2 regions of the Salipiger marinus genome follow, and region 1 is predicted to be linked to the other one. Evidence: riboswitches for the same ligand, from Rfam matches in the RefSeq annotation. Region 1 holds a riboswitch; the other holds the start of a gene.

The links. A riboswitch is a leader RNA that binds a small molecule or an ion and turns the genes downstream of it on or off. The one in region 1 is predicted to bind thiamine pyrophosphate.
Region 2: another riboswitch for thiamine pyrophosphate. It lies ahead of thiB (thiamine ABC transporter substrate binding subunit); the one in region 1 lies ahead of thiD (bifunctional hydroxymethylpyrimidine kinase/phosphomethylpyrimidine kinase).

Annotation. Positions count from the first base shown of each region.
Region 1 covers NZ_JAYKSL010000001.1:7,653-11,047, reverse strand. The annotation lists gene VK682_RS00050 (FAD-dependent oxidoreductase) at 1-634, opposite strand, end outside; gene thiD (bifunctional hydroxymethylpyrimidine kinase/phosphomethylpyrimidine kinase) at 631-1,434, opposite strand; TPP riboswitch at 1,494-1,594, opposite strand; gene VK682_RS00040 (AI-2E family transporter) at 1,638-2,681, opposite strand; gene VK682_RS00035 (response regulator transcription factor) at 2,833-3,395, opposite strand, start outside.
Region 2 covers NZ_JAYKSL010000004.1:116,177-119,571, reverse strand. The annotation lists gene VK682_RS07065 (methyl-accepting chemotaxis protein) at 1-639, shown strand, start outside; gene aroC (chorismate synthase) at 674-1,774, opposite strand; TPP riboswitch at 1,867-1,970, shown strand; gene thiB (thiamine ABC transporter substrate binding subunit) at 2,008-2,988, shown strand; gene VK682_RS07050 (ABC transporter permease family protein) at 2,964-3,395, shown strand, end outside.

The sequences.
Region 1 (3,395 bases):
GCGGATGGCGCGGGTGCAGCAGCCGGACCGGGCAGGGCAGGGTCACGCCGGGCGCGCGCAGCACCGCCATTTCGCCGCGCACGCCGCGCAGGTCGGGCAGCAGGTCGCGCGCGGCAAGGCCCCGGCAGTCGACGGTCAGCCCCGGCGCGGGGGCCTCCGGCTGCACCGTCACGCCCTGCCGCGCGAGCCCGTCGCGCAGCGCCGACAGCGCCTGTCGCGGCGCCAGATGCGCCTCTGTCGGGAAGTGGAGCGCGCTGGCGTGACGGTCGGCCAGACCGGGGTCAAGCCCCGCCAGCCCCTCCCGGTCAAGCCGGACATGGCCGGAGGTGCGGCGGGCGAAGCGGTCCAGCTCCTGCCGGTCGCGCTGCAGCGTCACCACCAGCGAGCCCGCGCGGGTCACCTCTGCGCCCGCCTGCTGCCACCAGTCGGCGGCCTCCTGACCCTGCGCCACGATCTGCGGATCGGCGGATTCGCCTTCGCAGAAGGGCGCGAGCATGCCGCCCGCCCACCATGAACAGCCCTGCGGCCCCGGTCCGCCCGACGGATCGACCAGCTGCACCGCGATGCCACAGCGCAGCAGTTCGGTCGCGGTGCAGAGCCCGGCGACGCCCGCGCCCAGAATGGTGACGGTCATGGCCAGACCTCGTGGAAGTGATGCACCGGGCCATGACCCGCGCCTATCCCAAGCCTGTCGGCGGCTCGGATCGCACCCTGCAGCCAGCCATGGGCGCGGGCCACCGCCTCGGGCAGGACCACGCCCTTGGCCAGTTCGGCGGCAATGGCGGAGGCATAGGAACAGCCGGTGCCATGGGTGTTGCGGGTGGTCTGCCGCGGCGCGCTGAAGCTGTGGGTGCGCTGCGGCGTGACCAGCAGATCGCTGCAGGTGGTGCCGCTGGCATGGCCGCCCTTCATCAGCACCGCCGCCGCGCCAAGCGCCAGCAGCGCGTGGCCCTGCGCCTCGGCCTCGGGCAGGGAGCGGGCGGGGGCCGTGCCCAGAAGCCGCGCGGCTTCGGGCAGGTTGGGGGTCAGCAGCGCGGCGCGGGGCAGCAGATGCGTGCAGAGCGCCTGTTCGGCCTCGGGCGCCAGCAGCGCATCACCGGATTTGGCGACCATCACCGGATCCAGCACGATCGGCGCTGTGGTCTTGGCCAGCGCGCGGGCCACCGCCATGGTCACCCCGGCGCTGCCCAGCATGCCGATCTTGACCGCATCCGCGCCGATGTCGTCCAGAACCGACGCGATCTGCGCCGCGACCAGATCAGGCGGCAGCACCTGCACCGCCTGCACGCCCACGGTGTTCTGGGCGGTGATGGCGGTGAGGGCGGTGGTTGCATAGACGCCGCGCGCCGAGGCGGATTTCAGGTCGGCCTGTATGCCCGCCCCGCCGCCGCTATCGGAGCCGGCCACGATCAGAAGTCTGGGGATTCCTCCCATGCGCGTCCTCCAAGCTTGGGGTGCCATGGAAAACGGGCGCATGCCGGGCCTGTGACGACCGAAGATGTGGTCCCGTTCCCTACGCCGGCATTGCCCGGATCAGGTTCGACGGGTTGGCGGCTGCCTCTCAGCCCCTTGCAGGGCACCCCGACGGAATGGTTGAACGCTAAATCAGTTTGGAGCCAGGTGCAAGACGGCGGTTTTCAGATGCGCCCGGAGGCGGAGAGCATGATGGCGATGGGCCGCGTCGCGTTGATTTCCCCCAGCACGATGATCAGGCTGGCGGTGAGCGGCACCGCCAGAACCGCGCCGGGAATGCCCCAGAGCGCGCTCCAGAAGGCCAGCGCGAAAAGCACGACAAAGGGGCTGAGGTTGAAGGCACGGCCCATCATCCGCGGCTCCAGCACGCCGGCCACGAACATCTGCGCTGCGGTCAGCCCCAGCGCCAGCAGCGCCGCGGTGCCCAGATCGCCGAACTGGGCAAGGCCCAGCAGCACCGGAAAGATCACCGCCACCATCGAGCCGATATAGGGGATGTAGTTCAGGAACCCGATCAGGATGGCCCAGAACAGCGCAAATTCCAGCCCGAACGGCAGCATGACCCCATAGGACAGTCCGGCGAGGATGACATTGACCACGGTCTTGACCGACAGGTATTCGCCCACCCGCGTGTTGATCCGCCGCAGCAGATCCAGCGTGCGCGCCCCCCGGTCCTGATCGCCAAGCGCCTGCGTCAGCTTGGCGGGCATCCGCGCACGCTCCGCCATGGAGAAAGAGGCATAGAGCACGACCAGAAACAGCATCCCGCCCAGCCCCTGCAGGGAGTAAAGCACCGGCGTCACGATCTGCTGCACGTTCAGCCGGTCGATGGTGGACTGGCGGATGGTTTCCCATGTCGGTTCGTTTTCGATCCCCATGATGCGGGCGGACTGGGTCACCAGCCCTTCGAGGTTGGATTCGTATTTCGGCAGGGCCTGCGCCACTTTGGTGAAGCTGTCGACGATATGGCTGAACAGCAGCAGCATGCCGATGGCGAAGAGAAACAGCACCAGCGCGCGGCGGGCGAATCCCGGCAGGCGCCCGAGAATCGGAATGGACTGCATGCGCTGGGCCGCCGCCGACAGGACATAGACCACGATCATGGCGATCAGGACCGGCAGCAGAACCGGCTTGCCGATGTGGAGAAGCCAGCCGATCATGATCGAGACCGCCACAAAGTAGGTAAAATCGCGTAGCTGGACATTCATGCGCTGCCAGTCTCCTTCCCCTCTTCCTGAGGGATGAAGGTGACCTTGCAACCGGCTGGTGGCAAGGGCGAGGCGACGGTTTCCGGTCATGGCCGGGGCAAGTGCCTGTCCAAAGGCAGCGCCGGGACTGGAAACTGGTGGAAACGACAGGTCAGGCGATGTTCAGCTCCTTCGCGATCATGGCGGCATGGGTGCGGTTGCGCGCCTCCAGCTTGCGGCTCAGCGTCTTGACGTGAAGCTTGATGGTCACCTCCTGCAGGTCGAGATCCCGCGCGATTTCCTTGTTCGATTTCCCCTCGCACAGACCGCGCAGCACTTCGCGTTCGCGTGAGGTCAGGTCCGCCCCCTTGCCCTTTGGCTCCTGCGTCATGAAGCGGTAGGGCGCGAAAATCTCTCCGCCAGCCATGACATGGGCGGCGCTGACGATGGTGCGGGCAGGCAGTGTTTTGGGAATGAACCCGGCGGCGCCGCTGCGGATCGCTGCCTCCGCAATATCGGGCGTAGCGGTGCCCGACAGCAGCGCCACGGGGCGCTGGCCGTTCGCTGCGCGCATCCGGTCCATGCCGGACAGGCCGCCCATGCCCGGCATGTTGTAGTCCAGCAGCACCAGATCGAATCCGTCCTGCTCCGCCACCTTCTGGAGCGCGTCGTCAAGGTCGGCGGCGGTTTCGACCTCCTCGATCCCTTCGGCGCGCAGAAAGGCCGCGAGCGTTT
Region 2 (3,395 bases), on a different contig from region 1:
AGCTCCATCGCGGGCTCGTCCGAGCAGATCACGCAGATCATCGGCGTGATCGACGACATCGCCTTCCAGACCAACCTTCTGGCGCTGAATGCCGGGGTCGAGGCGGCGCGGGCCGGGGAAAGCGGCAAGGGTTTTTCCGTCGTGGCCTCCGAAGTGCGGTCGCTGGCGCAGCGGGCCTCGGAATCGGCGCGCGAGATCAAGGCGCTGGTCTCCAACAGTTCGCAGCAGGTGCGCGATGGCGGGCAGCTGGTGGAGCAGACCGGCGCCTCGCTGGCCGATATCGTGCAAAGCGTGAACGAAGTGTCCGAGATGGTCGCCGAGATCGCCACCGCCGCGCGGGAGCAGGCCGCCGGGCTTCAGGAAATCAACGTGGGCGTGGCAGAGCTGGACAAGGTGACCCAGCAGAACGCCGCCATGGTCGGCGAGACCAGTTCCGCCAGCCAGCAGCTTAACAGCGAGGCGCAGCGGCTGAGCGCGCAGCTGAGCCGCTTCGTGGGCGAAGAGGGGGCGGATCTCGCCGATGTGGTGCCGGTCTCCGCCCCGCCAAGCAGCTTTGCCCCGGCAGCGCCGTCGCAACCCGTCATGGTGCAGCCCATCCGCGCCGCTATGGGGGGCGGCGTCTCATGGCAGGAGTTCTGAGCCGCTGCGGCTCAGGAGCTGGCGCGGAGGCGGGTCAGCCGATCCGCCCGCCCGCATCACCCACCTGACCGCGATGCAGAAGCAGATGATCCAGCAGCACGCAGGCCATCATCGCTTCGCCCACCGGCACGGCGCGGATGCCCACGCAGGGATCGTGGCGGCCTTTGGTCACGATCTCCGTCTCGGTGCCGTCGCGCGTGATGGTCCGCCGCGGCGTCAGGATCGACGAGGTCGGCTTGACGGCAAAGCGCACCACCACCTCCTGCCCGGTGGAGATGCCGCCCAGAATGCCGCCCGCATGGTTGGAGCCATAGACCGGACCGTCGGGGCCCATGAAGATCTCGTCGGCATTCTCGGTGCCGGTCAGCGCGGCGGCGGCCATGCCGTCGCCGATCTCCACGCCCTTGACCGCGTTGATCGACATCATCGCCGCCGCCAGTTCGGTGTCGAGCTTGCCATAGATCGGCGCACCCAGACCGGCAGGCAGGCCCTCTGCCACCACCTCGATGACGGCGCCGACGCTTTCGCCGGATTTGCGCAGCCCGTCCAGATACTCGGCCCAGTCTGCCGCCGCCTGCGCATCGGGGCACCAGAACGGGTTGCGGGCGATCTCCTCGGCGTCATACCGGGCGCGGTCAATGCCGCGCGGCCCCATCTGCACCATGGCACCCCGGATCGTCAGCCCCGGCATAAGCTGCGCCAGCACCGCCCGGGCCAGACCGCCCGCCGCCACCCGCGCGGCGGTTTCCCGCGCCGAGGACCGGCCACCGCCGCGATAGTCGCGCAGGCCGTATTTCTGGAAATAGGTGATGTCGGCATGGCCGGGGCGGAATTTCTCGGCGATCTCGGAATAATCTTTGGACCGCTGGTCGGTGTTTTCGATCATCAGCTGCACCGGGGTGCCGGTGGTCCGCCCGTCGAACACGCCCGACAGGATGCGCACCGCGTCGGGTTCGCGCCGCTGCGTGGTAAAGCGGTTCTGTCCCGGCTTGCGCAGATCCAGCCAGCGCTGCAGCGCCGCCTCGTCCACGGCGATGCCCGGCGGGCAGCCGTCCACGGTGGCGCCAAGCGCCGGCCCGTGGCTTTCGCCCCAGGTGGTGACGCGGAAGAGATGGCCGAAGGTGTTGAGGCTCATGGGCGGGTCTCCTTTGCGGCCCCTCCTAGGGCAGCGCCGCCTGCCGCTCAAGGGATTTCACCTTGCCAGAGCCGGGGCGCAGGGCTAGGTCTGGCGCTACCTCGGGGTGCCGGATCGAACCGGCTGAGATGCGCGACGCGAACCCGTTGAACCTGATCCGGTTGACACCGGCGGAGGGAAGGTTCCGGCCCCTTGGCCCGTCTTGCCCTCTCGCCGCAAGTATGGAGGATGCCATGAAGGCCATCACCTTTGCCGCGGGATGTCTGGCTGCCAGTTCCGCTCTGGCGCAGGACGCTGTTCTGACCGTCTATGCGGGCGATTACATCGTTTCGGAATGGGGGCCCGGCCCCCGGATCGAAGAGATGTTCGAGGCGCGCTGCAACTGCGACCTGCAGTTCCGTCCCGGCGACCTGCTGCCCCGGCTGCTGCTGGAAGGCGCGCGGACCGAGGCCGATGTCGTCTTTGGCCTGAACACCGACGTGACGAAACAGGCGCGGGAATCGGGGCTGTTCGCGCCGCATGGCGTCGATCTGGCGCCGCTGACCCTGCCGATCGACTGGCAGGACGACACGTTCCTGCCCTATAATTACGGCCACACCGCCTTTGTCTACAATAGTGACCGGCTGGCGGAACCGCCGCAGAGCTTTCAGGCGCTGCTGGACGCGCCGGATGACCTGAAGATCGTCCTTCAGGATCCGCGCAGCTCCATCTCTGGTCTGGCGCTGGTGCTCTGGGTGCAGGCGGTGTTCGGCGAGGAGGCCGAGGCGGCATGGGCGAAGCTTGCGCCCAAAATCCTGACCGTGACCCGGGGCTGGTCCGAAAGCTACGGCCTGTTCACCGAGGGCGAGGCGGATATGGTGCTGAGCTACACCACCAGCCCCGCCTATCACATCATCGCCGAGGATGACCGCAGCAAGAAGGCCGCGATCTTTCCCGAAGGTCACTACCTGATGGTGGAACTGGCGGCAAAGGTCGCCTCCACCGACCAGCCGGAGCTTGCGCAGCAGTTCATGGAATTTCTGCTGACGCCCGAGTTTCAGGAGATGATCGCGACCGGCAACTGGTCCTTCCCGGCGGCGCTGCCGCGCGCGCGCTGGCCAGAAGGTTTCCGCGAGCTGGACCTGCCCGAGACCGTGCTGTTCTATTCCGAAGACGAGGCGGCGGCGCTGCGCGACGAGGCGATCGAGGCGTGGCGGCGGGCGCTGTCGCAGTGAGCCTGCGCGCCCTGCCTGCCGCAGTGGCGGCACTGGCGGTGGCAGGGCTGGTGCTGGGGCCGGTGGCGGCGGTGCTGTGGCGCGCGGGCGACTGGGGGCGGCTTGGCCCCGGCGATTGGCAGGCGCTGCGCTTCACGCTCTGGCAGGCGCTGCTGTCGGCGGCCGTCAGCACCGTGCTGGCGGTTCCGCTGGCGCGGGCGCTGGCGCGGCGGCGGTTTGCCGGGCGCGGCCTGCTGGTGGCGCTGCTGGGGGCGCCGTTCATCCTGCCGACGCTGGTGGCGGTGCTGGGGCTGGTGGCGGTGTTCGGCCAGAACGGCGTGCTGAACGGCGCGCTGCGCGCCGCAGGACTGCCCACGCTCAGCATTTACGGGCTGCATGGCGTGGTGCTGGCGCATGTGTTCTTCAAC